Regions from separate parts of the Psychrosphaera sp. genome, predicted to be linked through region 1. Evidence: predicted binding sites of a transcription regulator. Region 1 holds the regulator's gene; each other region holds the start of a gene.
What was found. The regulator sigma-54, encoded in region 1, starts transcription at its own class of promoters, with help from an activator protein. The targets are predictions, from matches to a motif close to GTTGGCACGNNNNTNGNNT.

Region 1 (4,929 bases):
ACAGAGGGTGAAGTCGACGGGTTTCACTATAGCGACGAATAAGAACGTCATCTTTAGCGTCGATGTACATTACCGTGGTTTTTACGCCTTTAGGTAGAAAATCAAGATTATCGAGTAGCTCTTGTTCTGAGCTCGGGATGTTACGAACATCAATGCTGACAGCAACTTGTGGATAGTTAGTTGCCAGTGAGTGCGAAAGTGCAGGTAGCAGGTTTACTGGTAAATTGTCTACGCAGTAATACCCTAAGTCTTCTAAAACCCTAAGTACAACTGTCTTCCCTGAGCCTGAACGGCCACTCACAATAAAAATATGCATATTACGCGGCTTCAATTATTTGATATAGGTCATTATCCGTCTTCGCACTACGAATCTTACGTAAAATCTCTTTATTGTCAAAGATTTCAGCGATGCTTGCTAACGTTTGTAGGTGTACGTCACATTGATCTTCTGGGACAAGCAATGCACAAAACACATCGACGGGGCGATTGTCTATGGCATCATACTTAACAGCTGGGTGACTAACTAACAAAACTGCCACTGGAGAGCCGTCGGCTTTGATTTTACCGTGAGGAATCGCCACTCCATTCCCTATTCCTGTACTTCCAAGCTTTTCACGATTCAGAAGGCTGGACAGTACTTCGGTACAATTCAGTTCTGGAGATTGACTACTTGCTATCTCAGCAATGTGCTCGAGAATTTTCTTTTTGCTTTGGCAATCGGAAAGCACTTTGGTGCATTCTGGTTGCAAGAGTACTTTTAATTTCATGGCTTTAATACTGCTTCGTTCTTTTGATTTTACTTCAAAAGATGGGTTAAGGAGTGCAGTCCATAGCGCTCCTAAATATACTCGGGTCGATTGCCGAGAGCTGGCGATGTGCGCCAGCTCAATGGTCCTCTAATGACGAGTTAACTTCTCTTTATGTTTTTTGACCTGTCGGTCTAGTTTATCAATTAAAGAATCAATCGCTGCATACATGTCACTGTGCTCTGAGGTTGCAAAAAGCTCACCTCCATTAACATGCATGGTCGCTTCTGCGCGTTGAATTAGCTTTTCTACGTCTAAAATCACATGGACGTTATTAATATGATCAAAATGACGTTCTAGTTTTGCAAATTTCGTATCAACATAATCTTTTAGGGACTCTGTTGCATCGACATGACGACAAGTTAGGTTAATTTGCATATGCTCTTCCTTCTTTTGATTGAATAGTGAAACTACACTAATCGTTTTCTTTGGTTTGAAGGGGGAATGTTTAACGATTCCCGGTATTTTGCGATAGTTCTTCTGGCTACTTGGATGCCCTGTTCGGCCAGAATATCAGCAATTTTACTGTCACTGAGCGGTTTTGCTTGGTTTTCAGCGGCGACTAATTTTTTAATTAATGCACGGATAGCGGTTGAGGAACACTCACCACCGTTTTCGGTACTTACGTGACTTGAGAAGAAGTATTTGAGTTCAAATATTCCTCTAGGAGTGTGCATGTACTTTTGCGTGGTCACACGAGAGATCGTGGACTCATGCATATCAACCATTTCTGCCACGTCGTTGAGTACCATAGGCTTCATTGCTTCTGGCCCATACTCGAAAAATGCTTGTTGTTGTTGCACAATGCAATTAGATACTTTTAACAAGGTGTCGTTTCTACTTTCCAAACTTTTGATAAACCACTTAGCTTCTTGTAAATGAGAACGAACAAATTGTGCATCGGAATTGTTCTTTGCCGTTTTAGACAACGAAGCATATTGTTCGTTCACTTTAATTTTAGGCATAGAATTGGAATTTAGCTCAACAATCCAACGACCTTTTTTCTTAACGACGCTAACGTCCGGAATTACATAATCAATTTCATCTTTGATGACAATGCTAGCCGGATTTGGATTGAGTTGTTGGATAAGTTCTAAGGTTTCTTTTAAGTCGTTTTCTTTTAGTTTTGTCTTGCGAATGATGGTGCGATAGTCGCGGTTGGCCAATAAGTCGATGTGTTCTTGAATAAGGTCAATGGCTTCTTGTTTCCACGGTGTATCATCGCTGTATTGTTTTAATTGAACAACCATACACTCTTGCAGCCCACGACAGGCAACACCGATAGGGTCAAAATTCTGTACACGTTTTAAAACGGCTTCGACTTCTTCGATTTCGACGTCTTCAATATCAACTGCTTCGACAATATCTTCTGCAGATACGGTTAAAAATCCTTTTTCATCAATGGCGTCGATGATTGCTGTCGCAATAGCAAGGTCATCATCGGAAAATGGTGAGAGGTTTAACTGCCAGCGCAGGTGATCTTGGATATTAGTGGTGGTCTCACCTTGATAAACCGTATCTTCACCTTCATAAGCTGGACCAGAACTAGCAGGTGCAGCACTCATGTAATCGTCCCAAGAAGAGTCTGTTGGCAGGTCGTCGCTTATCGTCTGATCCTGGAGTGCTTCGTTGGTACTTATCTCGTCTTTGGTCCACTCGATATCATCGCCTGCGTCGTCATTGCTCCCGTTGAGTGACTCCTGTGCCGATTCAGCTTGAAAGTTGTCGTCTGTATTGTCTGATGACTCCGGAGCGCTGTCGTAATTAGAGTCATCTTCTGATTCGAGCAATGGGTTGCTATCTAGCGCTTCTTGAATTTCTTGTTGCAGTTCCAAAGACGACAATTGCAGCAAACGAATCGCTTGTTGCAGCTGTGGGGTCATTGTTAACTGCTGACCCATTTTGAGTTGTAGTGTTGGTCTCATTTATTCCCGGAACTTACTGACTTAATTAACTTTCTTGTTGTATAAATTATCAAAGTTTAAACTGGTCACCAAGATAAACTTGCTTAACAATCTCACTTTCTAGTACTTCAGCAGGCGTACCTTCAGCAATCAGCTCTCCATGACTAACGATATAGGCTTTTTCGCAGACATCAAGTGTTTCTCGAACATTGTGGTCAGTGATTAATACACCGATGCCTTTTGCTGTCAGTTGTTGGATGATCTTTTTGATGTCGATGACTGAAATTGGATCAACGCCTGCAAACGGTTCGTCGAGTAAAATAATCTTCGGATCGGCGGCAAGTGCACGCGCGATTTCAACTCGGCGACGTTCACCACCAGACAGCGCCATTCCTTGACTGTCACGGATGTGGTCGATGTGAAATTCGGCAATTAAATCATCAAGTAAGTCTGCTTGCTGGTTTGCGTCTATGTCCTTGCGCATTTGCAGCACAGACATGATGTTTTCAGAAACCGTTAATTTTCTAAATATTGACGACTCTTGTGGTAAATAACCAATTCCTTTGCGAGCTCGAACGTGCATCGGTTCGTGACTCAGGTCAATGTCGTCGAGCTGTATCAAGCCTTTGTCGTTCGGCACAAGGCCAACAATCATATAAAACGTTGTTGTTTTACCTGCGCCGTTTGGCCCTAGTAAACCGACAACCTGACCGGCTTCAACAGATAGACTTACGTCTTTAACGACTTGTCTGTTTTTGTAGGCTTTGGCTAAATGCTGTGCTACCAATTTCGTCATTAGTTATTCTCTGAGTCGTCTTTTGATTTTGGCTTGATTTTAATAGTTGTGGTGACACGGCCACCGTTTTCAGTATCGCCTATTGCTTTTACACGTTGGCGAACTAAATCAAAAGTAATGTTACCGTTTGCACTGTCAACGAACGAGCCGCCCTGACGATATTTGGCGCTCCCCTTAAGTTCTAAGATTCGATCGTTAACTAAGTAGACAACTTCGTTAGCATTAGCTTCTAAGTCATCTCCTTCTGGGTTTATTTGCGTAAATGTGGCGGGATTACCTTTGGCGATAAGTTTTTCACCGACACCGTCTTTTGTTACAACGTAAAGCTCATCCGCGGCAATTTTCATATTACCTTGATTGATGATGACATTACCTTTAAAAAACATGGTGTTTTTCTTAAAGTTTAAATCTTGCTCTGTCGATTTGATTTGCAAGTCATCATTTATAGCCTGACTTAAAGGCGTAAAAAATAACACCAACGTTAGAATTAGAATGTTGTTTAACTTCATTTAGTTAACTTCCTTTGAGAATCGTTTCTACGTGTTTTGTCATTTGCAAGCGACCCACTTTGAGGTCTGCGCGTAATCCATGACCAACAATGGTTGTATTTACGCCTTTTATCACAAACCTTTTGTCTGTGGTGACTAATTGTGAATTTAGATCTATTTCGATGTAAGAGGTGTTTATCGAATTTACCAGTTCATTGTCATTTAATTGCACCATTTGGACATCTTCATTTAATACTAGCCGACCATCTTGCATGTTGCCGACTTGCGCTGACAACCGCCAGTAGGGCTGGTCATCTTGATAAATGATAAATTCGGGCTGCTCAAAGTAGGTCAGATTTAAGTCTGCAAAGTGTTCCATTTTTTGTGAAAACACTTCTTCTTTGAGTTTACCGTTATTGTCAAAAAGCTCTTGATGTAATAACCGTGCAGTAAAATCAGGGATTAAGACCGCCTCTGCTTCATCGATTTGTTCGTCACTATCATGGAACGCCGGATACCATAAGTAAAGGCTGATACCAATGAACAAGGTTATGACTATAAAACGGAAACGCATTAGCTACTTGTTCCTGAGACGGCCGACGTAATGTACTCTGCGCCTTGTTGAGCCATAATGATCAAGTCTGTCAGCTCTCTAACTGCACCTTTGCCACCAGGTGTTACGGTAACATAGTCAGCACACTGCTTAACGTAAGGGTGACCATCACTAACAGAAACGGCCAAGCCAACTTGATTCATTACAGGTAGGTCAGGAAAGTCGTCGCCAATAAAGGCAACTTGGTTTGGGGAAACGTTCAAATCGTTACACAATTCCTGGTAACCAATCGTTTTGGTCTCCATACCTTGGTAAACGTATTTTACACCCAAGCTTTTCATTCGTTGTTCTACTATTTTCGAGCTGCGACCCGTTATCACCG
Region 2 (4,929 bases), on a different contig from region 1:
AGCTCTGATTTAATGTTAAATTGGTTTAACCCAAACTTTATTTAAAGGTAATTAGCCAATAACCAAAATAAGACGAATAAAAATACGCAAAAAATAGTAAATCGGCTTTGCCAGTTACGTAGTTTTTTTATTGCAGTTTGGTTAGGAGCCTCGCCTGCTTTGAGTCGGATACGTGGTACCTTAGTTTGGTCAAACATAACTGGCCCTGCCATTTCAATTTTGCAACCAGCGGCGACGACACTGCACCACAACAATTCTGTGAACGATTGTTGAGATGGCCATTGGGCACGGTTGCTAAGCGCGAGCTTTAACCAACCAGGGCTTGATTTAAATATAGAGAAAATTGGTAACAATACCAAGGTAAAAGGCAGCTCAAACCAGGTTTTAATTTTGTGTGGAATAGTCGAAAATGCGTTGAACTTTGGATTGAGTATTGGCCAGCTGAGCACCGCTGTCGTGATAATGGCATAGCTAATCGCTGCAACGCCACCAAACAACAAAAACAACGTCACTGGCATCAACCACTTATTTACCCAAGCCAGAATATTTTCTTCTAGCGTGGTTTTGATAATACCGAGCGGTGACAGAGGCTTGGTCGATACCGCGGTCATTTCCGCTAAGTAGCTCTTAGCAACGCTTTTTTGTTCGTTCGCTAAGGCATCTTCAATTTGCTTGCTGGTCTTGCTAACCGCATGAAATCCCATACTTAAGTACAAAAGTACAGCTTCTGTCACAAGGTCATAAGGCATGATAAACAGTAAGGCCCAGACTAGCGTACCAACAATGGCAAAATAGGTGAAAAGTGCGAGTGCACCGGCAATGGTTCGCTGTTGCTCGGTGGAAGTGTCATTATTGACTTTGGCAGCTAAAGCTTCAGCAATAACTCGACAGAGCTGTAAAGGGGAATAGCGAGTCGATAAGGGCATTACCCACTCAATAAGAATAACAAGGGCAGTCACAGCTAAAAAAGCGGCTTCAGAATTCAACATACAACTGCCCTAAATCAATATTCTTATAAATTGAGGTTTACTTGTCAGCTAAACGCGTCAGTAATTTCATCAATAATGCGGATGAATTTTTAGAAGCGACTTCTAAGTATTGATCAAAACTCATTGGTGATTCTTGACCTGCAATGTCCGACAAAGAACGGATAACTAAAAATGGTGTGTTCATTTGATGACACGTTTGTGCGATAGCCGCACCTTCCATTTCAACCGCTAACATGTCTGGAAATTGTTGACGTGTTGCTTCGATGCGTTGTGGGTCACACATAAAGCTGTCACCTGTTGCGATAAGGCCTACTTTACATGTGATGTCCGTCATTTCACCAATAAGCTGAGTGACGTCTTCAACTAGTGTTTCATCGGCAATAAAACGAGGTGGCATATTAGGGACTTGGCCAAACTCGTAATTAAACGCAGTAACATCAACGTCATGATGAACCAACTCGTTACCAATGGCAATGTCACCCACTTTTAACTCAGGATCAAAGCCGCCTGCAGAACCAGTATTAATAACGTAATCTGGTTTGAAGTTATTGATCAAAAGCGCGGTTGCAACGGTCGCAGCAACCTTACCGATACCAGACTGTACCAATACTACCTTTTGAGAATTAAGCTCGCCAGAATAGTATTCGTAGTTGGCGATAGTTGTGGTTTCAAGGTTTTCGATGTTGTCTTTTAAGATTGCGACTTCTTGTTCCATCGCGCCAATGATTGCAATTGTCATTTGAACTCTCTGTTACTGGTATTCAATTTTTGACGGTAACTGACGGCGCTACCAAATTGAAATAAAAAGGAATGGCCAAATTATAATTGAGCACCAGTGACTTGGCTAATCTTATCTTAGGGTTAGATGTTGGAATTTTGACTTTGATCTTGGCACGCTCCCTGCTTAGTTAGCTTGGGCAAAGTGTACAAACACTTTTTGATCAATCATCGCACAATTTGTAGTCCTGGAGACATTTATGGAATGGGTATTAGTTTTATTAGTTGGCCTAGTCGTTACCATTGCATTGGTTGCAAGTCACTTTATTGACACCAGCAACCCTTATCCTTTTAAAAAGAAAACTCAGCTTTTTACTAACGTAGAACGAGGCTTTTTAGCACTTTTAGACCGAGCTGTTGGTAATGATTATCGAATTGTGAACCGCGTTAGACTACAAGATATTATTGAAACCAAAGATACAATTAAAGGGCGCGCCAAACGTTCTGCAATGATCAAAGCGTCGAGCAAAGTCATTGATTATGTACTTTGCGACCCGACAACTTATCGAATCATTGCGGCAGTAGACTTGGTAAACCAAGCCGAAGGTGGCCATAAGTCAAAGCAAGACTGGTTTGTGACGGGCGCACTCGAAGCGGCGGGCATCCCACATATTCGAATCAAAGTAAAAGCTGGCTACAAAGTTGAAGAAATTAGAAACGGTATTCTATATAAAATTGGTAAAAAAGAGCGCGCTTATCCGCCTGAGCCAATTATTAAGGGTAATATTCCAAGACGTCCTGTCGGTGCCTTGTCTGCAGGCCAAGTAAAAGCTCAACTTGGTGGTCTCGGTATTGCCAAAGCGAGCTAATCATTAAGTTGAAACTGGGCTATGACTTAGGTAACCTAAAACCTCATAGCCCTAACCACACATTAATACATGGAAATTGAGCTTAAATTCCTGATCCAGCCTGACTTGGTCAACAAATTTACCACGTTACTGAGTCAATCCAGTTACCACATTTCAGAACCCAACTCTCGCCATCTATGTAATGGCTACTTTGATACCGACGAAAAAGCGCTTCGTGATTTTGATATGGGTCTTAGAATACGTCAGTGCGAGTTTGCCAACGGCGACAAATTTGCCGAACAAACCGTAAAACTTGCAGGTAAAGACATTGGCGGATTGCATCAACGTCCTGAGTTTAATGTTGAGTTAGATTTGGCTTCAGATCAAACAAGTACCAAAATGGCGAATTTAAGTCTCTTTGATAAAGAGATTTGGCCTGAAGGTTTTGATGCTGAGGTTATTCAATCACAACTTCGATTGTTGTTTGAAACTGACTTCCAGCGCACGACATGGCAAATTACGATGCCAAGCGGGACGGTCATAGAATGTGTACTTGATCAAGGTACCGTTAATGCAAATGGTGAGTCATCCATTATTAGTGAAATTGAACTGGAGCTAGTGTCTGGTCAAGTTAATGATATCTTTGCGTTTGCTCAATACGTCTCTTCTAATGTTAATGTTCGCTTAGGATTTTTGTCTAAGGCCGCACGTGGTTATCACTTATTAGCTGGTCGTTCACTAAAGTGCATGGACTTAAACAATGTTGAGCTTGGCTCTAGCGATGCGGTTGAAGAAGCGTTTGTAAAGTCTTTAACGGCAGCGCTTAAGTTCGTTCAACACAACGAACAGGTTTTTTGCTCATCGATGAGTCCTAAGTCATTGCGAAAAGTACTTGATGGTTGGTCTTTGATCATTCATATCATGCAATTGTTTGCCGACTTGATCCCAACAGAACAAGCCAGTCAGCTTGCTAAAGGCTTTAAAGCGGTTCGAAAACAGCACAAGTGGGCTGATTCATTTTATCAAATCAGTCAGCTAGCTAGTCGTAAAAGCCCTTACAAAAAAGACATAGACAACAGTGAGTTTTTGACGTCTCTTGTGGCGCAAGAGCAATGGCCAGAACACAAGTTAATGAAAGCAGTCGGTTTTTTCAGTAGTGCCGAATACAACCAGCTTATTCTTAATTTCATTCAGTGGTTGGCCGGAAAACAATGGCGAAACGAATTATCACTCAGTGAATTACAAGTTCTGACTCAACCAATTTATTCTCATTGTCAAAGCTGGTTAGATGCATCTTGGCATAACCTTAAAGCGGTATTAGCAGCGTATAAACAGGAAGCTGACCAAGCCAACCTCCAAGCGATATATTGGCCACTGGTCGAGTCTTTATTGACCGCTATCGTTGCAGGTAACGTCTTTGGCGAGGACTCAAACCAAATGACGAATAATCAGTTAGACTTGTTAACTGGCTGTGAAGAATACATTCTGTTGCATCGCTTAGAGACCTTGTTGTTACAACACCAAGAAGAACACCAAGTCACTGAAGAAAATGACTACCTGCCTTGGTTACAAGGCAAACAATCGAGTCTTAATATGGCCATTGCCGCCACCGCCGGAAACGTATCGCAACTCAAACCATACTGGTAACCCTCCATGCAGCCACACCAAGCCGAACCTGAACACTCACAATTGTTAACAACACTTGGGCAGGAGCGGCTTGCTGAACTCATCCAAAAGTATGAGGTAAACCAACCAGAGTCTATTGCAGCATCTCACCTAGTCGAGGTTTTCTCGATGAGTGACTTCGTATATCGAAGTGCCAAGCGACATAAAGAAGTGTTTAACGCACTTTTTGAATTAGTGGAGCAAATGGCCGAGAAGTCAAAGGTAATAATTTTGGATGATGTGTGGATATGGCCTTCGTCTCAGGACGAATGGCTTAAAACGCCAGAAAAAGAAGCGCTTAAACAGCTCCGTGTTTTTAGACATCAAGTCATGAGCTGCATTGCTGCGTTACACTTCTTAAAAGTGTGGGAAATTAAACAAGTGATGTCTTGTTTGTCCGAATTAGCAGATCGGTTTTATAGTCTTGCGCGCGCTTGGTCAGTTGCACAATTACAACCAAGGTATGGACAAGCGCTGGATAACAGTGGACAGGAAGTGCCACTTATCGCGCTAGGAATGGGCAAGCTAGGTGGACACGAACTCAACTTTTCATCCGATATCGACTTAATTTTTTGTTACCCCACCAAAGGTTGTACATCTGGTGGACGAAAAGAAGAAGACTTCCAAGCCTATTTCACTCGGTTAGCACAAAAGATCATTTTTTTACTCGACAACATGACCGCAGAAGGGCAGGTATACCGTGTTGATAT
Region 3 (4,929 bases), on a different contig from region 1:
GTTGGTTACATTGATGCACCTCAATTGACCAAAACACCCGAACAGCGTTTGCCTTCTGAGTTTATTTATCATGAAAAGCAAGACGAAGTACTAAAACAAACACCTAATGTCGTGTTCATAGCCCAAGACGCATTTACCAGTAGTTTTGAGTCTGATTTAGTTGTCGACACGGTGCAGGTATTAGACTTCCTTGGCTTTAAGCCAATCCTTTTACCATTTGTTGCTAACGGCAAACCGCAACACGTAAAAGGCTTTTTAACTAAGTTTAAAGAAACCGCTACCAGAGCCTCCAAGTTTTATAATCGGATAGCAACCCTTGGCCACCCAATTGTTGGGTTAGATGCATCCATGACATTGGCTTATAGAGACGAATATCCAAAAGCGTTAGGAAACAACACCGTTCAATTCAATATCGAATTGCTCAGTGAATGGTTAGTGAAACAAACCTTCCCGGTGATTGAGGGGGGCCTAAAACTTTCTGAAAAAGGTACTAACGGTTCATTCAACGTACTCACTCACTGTACAGAAAAATCGCTGTTAAACGAAAGCCCTCAGCACTGGCCGACGATTTTTAACACTCTAGGACTGAGTGCGTCACCACAAGCAAGTGGTTGCTGTGGTATGGCAGGGACTTTTGGCCACGAAAAAGATAATCAAGTTGCCTCTAAAGAGCTCTTTGATATGAGTTGGAAGCCAGCATTAGAGGCTATTGAAAATAATGGAAATCAGCCGCTCGCAACGGGTTTTAGCTGTCGTTGCCAAGCCAAGCGCTTTTCAGGAAAACCAATTCTGCACCCAGTCCAATTGCTAGCTCAATTGATATCTGATGGAAGGCTGGCGAAAATAGATTAAACGCGCTTCATCCCAATGAACTGCAACTTTTAAAAAGAAAGGACCATTTTTAAATGGAATTACAACATTATTACGTTGAATTTTTAACCATTGCTTTAGCGCATTTAATTGCTGTGGCAAGTCCGGGACCAGACTTTGCCGTTGTATTAAAGCACTCTATCAAATACGGCAGACAAACAGCTTTAATTACAAGTGTGGGTGTGGGCAGTGCAATTTTGATTCACGTGGCGTACGCATTGGCGGGGATAGGGCTAATAATTAATAGTACGCCGTGGCTTTATGATGTGTTGATTATCATCGCAGCTACGTTTCTGATTTACCTCGGGTGGGGCGCAGTCCGTTCACCAGCATCCGATGCGTTAGAATCGCCTGAAATAAAAGAAAAACCACACACTGGTGTTAAACACTCTAATTCAGATCAGTTATCAATGAGAAAAGCGTTTATCATTGGATTTATGACTAATGGCCTAAACCCAAAGGCGACATTATTCTTTCTATCACTTTTTACCGTCGTCATATCTGCAGAGACACCAATGGTCGTTAAGGGCGTATATGGCGTTTATTTAGCTATGGCTACTGCGGTTTGGTTTAGCTTTTTATCGTTGATGTTAACTCAACAAAAAGTCAGGAATGTTTTTTTAAAAAAAGGATACCTATTTGATAGGGTGATGGGATGGGTGTTGATCGCTCTGGCTCTCCATATCATAGTAAGTCAATTCTTTTTAAGTTAAACAATGGTTTAGGCTGTGAGTAACAGGTTTTTCTCATAAAAAAGGAAGAGCGAATTGCTCTTCCTATTAACATATAAAAATATACTCTTAGTTTTTATTTAGTATTGTAAATCACTGTATCAAACTGATTAAATTTTGATGACGTGTCAGCAATTTGATCTTCAATATCGTTTAGCCTTTCAACTTCATCACAGAGATATTCAACCTTTTCTTCCAGTAACTCTGCTTGTTCTTCGATTTGGGCTTCAATTCGCTCATCAAGTCCATCTAAATGCTCGAGGCTGCCTTCTCCTTCAGTCATTGCCTTTCCAACGAGTTGTAAGACGTTTCCAACCAAGCTAGGTACTAACTCTTCCATTATATCTTCAACGGCTTGGTCAATTTGCTTGTTGGCAAAATCTACATCAAGATCATTTGAAGAAAAATGGTAGGTTCCGTCTGCACGGCTGTATTCTTGTTGTAATGTATACTGCAATTCAGAAAACTTAGCTTCAATATCGTTATCGACTCCCAATTCTGTAAATGTTTTTGATAGGGCATCGCTGGCAACCTGAATCGAACCGACAACAATATCGTTGATTTTAGGCACTAAACTACGAGTGCTATATGCATAATCAGAAATCAACGCTTCTTGTTCCGCTGAGAGTGACACGCGCTCACCTTTATAAAAGACCATATTGTCTTTATAAATATCGTAAATGGTTTCGTTTCCAGAACGAATTAGAATGTGGTCTGGGGTAATCGTAACATCATTATTTAACTCGATATTACAGCTGTTATTTTCAAATCCACTGTCGTGTGACAAAGCCAAAGGTGAAGAAAGCATCAAAGTTAACGCACTTAAACCAATTAATATTTTATTATTCATTTTAGTTTCCTTTATATTCAACTTGAATTAACTCACATGTTTTTAATAGAGACATTGCAGTTAATTAATCTGACTTTTGGTTTATATGTAATCAAGTAATATACCAACTATATGTTACTGTTTTTATTGAGCTTTTATTTCAGGGCGAATTTGTTATTTAGAAAGATCGTCAAAAAGTCGTTTATTTGACCACTATTTAGTGGGCTTTATACAGTGGCGGATTACTGTACAAACAATCTAATTTTCTTAGCGCAAATCATATAGCTAGTGATATACTTCGGACCATTAAATGACAGAAACAGTTAAGTAAATCTTGTTCGGGTTTACATTTTCAAAAAGGATAAATAAATGGCGGAAACAGAAAATCGCCCATCCAATTTCATCAGAAATATCATTGATGCAGATTTAGCTTCAGGCAAATACGCGACAACTCATACGCGTTTTCCACCAGAACCGAATGGTTTTTTACATATAGGTCATGCCAAGTCTATCGTTTTAAACTTCGGTATCGCTCAAGATTATAATGGCCTGTGTAATCTACGTTTCGATGATACCAACCCAGAAAAAGAGAATATTGATTACGTACACGCTATCAAAGAAGACGTAAACTGGTTGGGCTTTAACTGGGACGGCGACATTTGTTATTCGTCCAACTACTTTGACCAACTTTTTGAATATGCGGTAGAGCTTATTAACAAAGGTTTGGCCTACGTAGACTTTTCTAGCCAAGAGCAAATTCGCGAGATGCGCGGTACGCTGAAAGCACCTGGCCAAAACAGTCCTTACCGTGACACAACACCTGAAGAAAACCTAAAGCATTTTGAAGATATGCGCGCTGGTAAATATAAAGAAGGTGAGTGTTGTTTACGCGCCAAGATTGACATGACGTCAAGCTTTATGTGTATGCGTGACCCTGTTATCTATCGAGTTCGCTTTGCACACCATCATCAGACAGGTGATAAATGGTGTATTTATCCAATGTACGACTTTACTCACTGTATTTCGGATGCCATTGAAAATATTACCCATTCACTTTGTACTTTAGAATTCCAAGACAACAGACGTTTATACGATTGGGTTTTGGACAATATTTCTATTGAATCACGCCCGCATCAATATGAGTTTTCTCGTTTAAACCTCGAATACACAATGATGTCTAAGCGTAAATTAAATGACTTGGTCGTACAAAATCATGTCAGCGGTTGGGATGACCCACGTATGCCTACTATTGCTGGTTTACGTCGTCGAGGTTATACACCAGCGTCAATTCGCGAATTCTGTAAGCGTATTGGTGTAACAAAAGTAGATAATACTGTTGAAATGGGCATGCTAGAAGCTTGTGTTCGTGAAGACTTGAATGAGAATGCACCTCGAGCAATGGCGGTAATGGATCCAATTAAATTGGTAATCGAAAACCTGCCAGACGATCACGTAGAATGGTTAGATGCTCCTAATCACCCAAACAAAGAAGAAATGGGCACTCGAAAGGTACCTTTCACTAAAGAAATCTTCATTGAAAGAGAAGACTTCCGTGAAAGTGCTAATAAGAAATATAAGCGTTTGGTATTAGAAAAAGAAGTACGTTTACGCAATGCTTATTTTGTTAAGGCGGTTCGCTTTGACGCAGATGAAGCCGGCAATGTCACGACGGTTTATTGTGAGTATGATCCAACGACGCTTGGTAAGTTACCAGCTGATGGTAGAAAGGCAAAAGGCGTCATACATTGGGTTTCTGCTTCACACGGCGTACCAGCAGAAATACGCGATTATGACCGCTTATTTACAGTACCAAATCCAGCGGCAGCAGAAGACTTCACTGAAGTTTTAAACCCTGAATCTTTGGTCATTCGCCAAGGTGTGATTGAGCCAAGTTTGGTTGACGCAGCACCACAACAAGGTTATCAATTTGAACGTCTTGGTTATTACTGTTTTGACGGTTCAAAGAACGAAGAAGGGCAGCTAATCTTCAATAAAACAGTGGGTTTAAGAGACTCTTGGGCTAAAGAAGAAAAGAAATAAAAACGAGTTTTTTGGTGGACTTAGTAGCCCGCCTCAAACCTATAAACAAAAAGACCGACTGTTTATTCAGTTCGGTCTTTTTTTATTAAGAGATTCAATGTTTCTCGTTATTAAATAGTGCTATTTAGAGTGTTAGTTATCATCAATTTAATTGAATAACTTGCACTGAGTTATCTTGTTGAACTGCACTCGAATCTTCCTCACTAACGAACGGAGTGATTTCCGGTGCATCAAACGCTACATCACCTTCCTCGGTTTCTTGTGAAAGGCTCTTAAAGTCGAATAATTCATTGTCGGCTAAATGACTCGGTACAACGTTTTTAACAGCATTAAACATACTTTCGATTCGGCCTGGATAAGACTTATCCCAGTCATTAAGCATCTGTTTAATTTGCTTTCTCTGCAAGTTTTCTTGAGAGCCACATAGGTTACAAGGAATAATAGGAAACGCCTTTGCTT

Region 2: a site for sigma-54 is predicted at 1,877-1,895, ahead of AC4E96_RS09720 (DUF2726 domain-containing protein). Genes of this name have one in related genera too.
Region 3: a site for sigma-54 is predicted at 2,541-2,559, ahead of AC4E96_RS08495 (DUF2884 family protein). Genes of this name have one in related genera too.

The regions. Positions count from the first base shown of each region.
Region 1 covers NZ_CEYNSH010000008.1:25,158-30,086, reverse strand. Annotated here, with positions in the region: gene rapZ (RNase adapter RapZ) at 1-316, opposite strand, end outside; gene ptsN (PTS IIA-like nitrogen regulatory protein PtsN) at 318-767, opposite strand; gene hpf (ribosome hibernation promoting factor) at 897-1,184, opposite strand; gene AC4E96_RS03885 (RNA polymerase factor sigma-54) at 1,217-2,731, opposite strand; gene lptB (LPS export ABC transporter ATP-binding protein) at 2,781-3,506, opposite strand; gene lptA (lipopolysaccharide transport periplasmic protein LptA) at 3,506-4,015, opposite strand; gene lptC (LPS export ABC transporter periplasmic protein LptC) at 4,020-4,568, opposite strand; gene kdsC (3-deoxy-manno-octulosonate-8-phosphatase KdsC) at 4,568-4,929, opposite strand, start outside.
Region 2 covers NZ_CEYNSH010000029.1:13,808-18,736, reverse strand. Annotated here, with positions in the region: gene AC4E96_RS09730 (cobalamin biosynthesis protein) at 42-989, opposite strand; gene mtnN (5'-methylthioadenosine/S-adenosylhomocysteine nucleosidase) at 1,027-1,728, opposite strand; gene AC4E96_RS09720 (DUF2726 domain-containing protein) at 1,967-2,575, shown strand; gene AC4E96_RS09715 (CYTH domain-containing protein) at 2,645-4,201, shown strand; gene glnE (bifunctional [glutamate--ammonia ligase]-adenylyl-L-tyrosine phosphorylase/[glutamate--ammonia-ligase] adenylyltransferase) at 4,208-4,929, shown strand, end outside.
Region 3 covers NZ_CEYNSH010000023.1:28,206-33,134, forward strand. Annotated here, with positions in the region: gene ydiJ (D-2-hydroxyglutarate dehydrogenase YdiJ) at 1-852, shown strand, start outside; gene AC4E96_RS08490 (LysE family translocator) at 906-1,583, shown strand; gene AC4E96_RS08495 (DUF2884 family protein) at 1,678-2,451, opposite strand; gene glnS (glutamine--tRNA ligase) at 2,800-4,470, shown strand; gene ttcA (tRNA 2-thiocytidine(32) synthetase TtcA) at 4,613-4,929, opposite strand, start outside.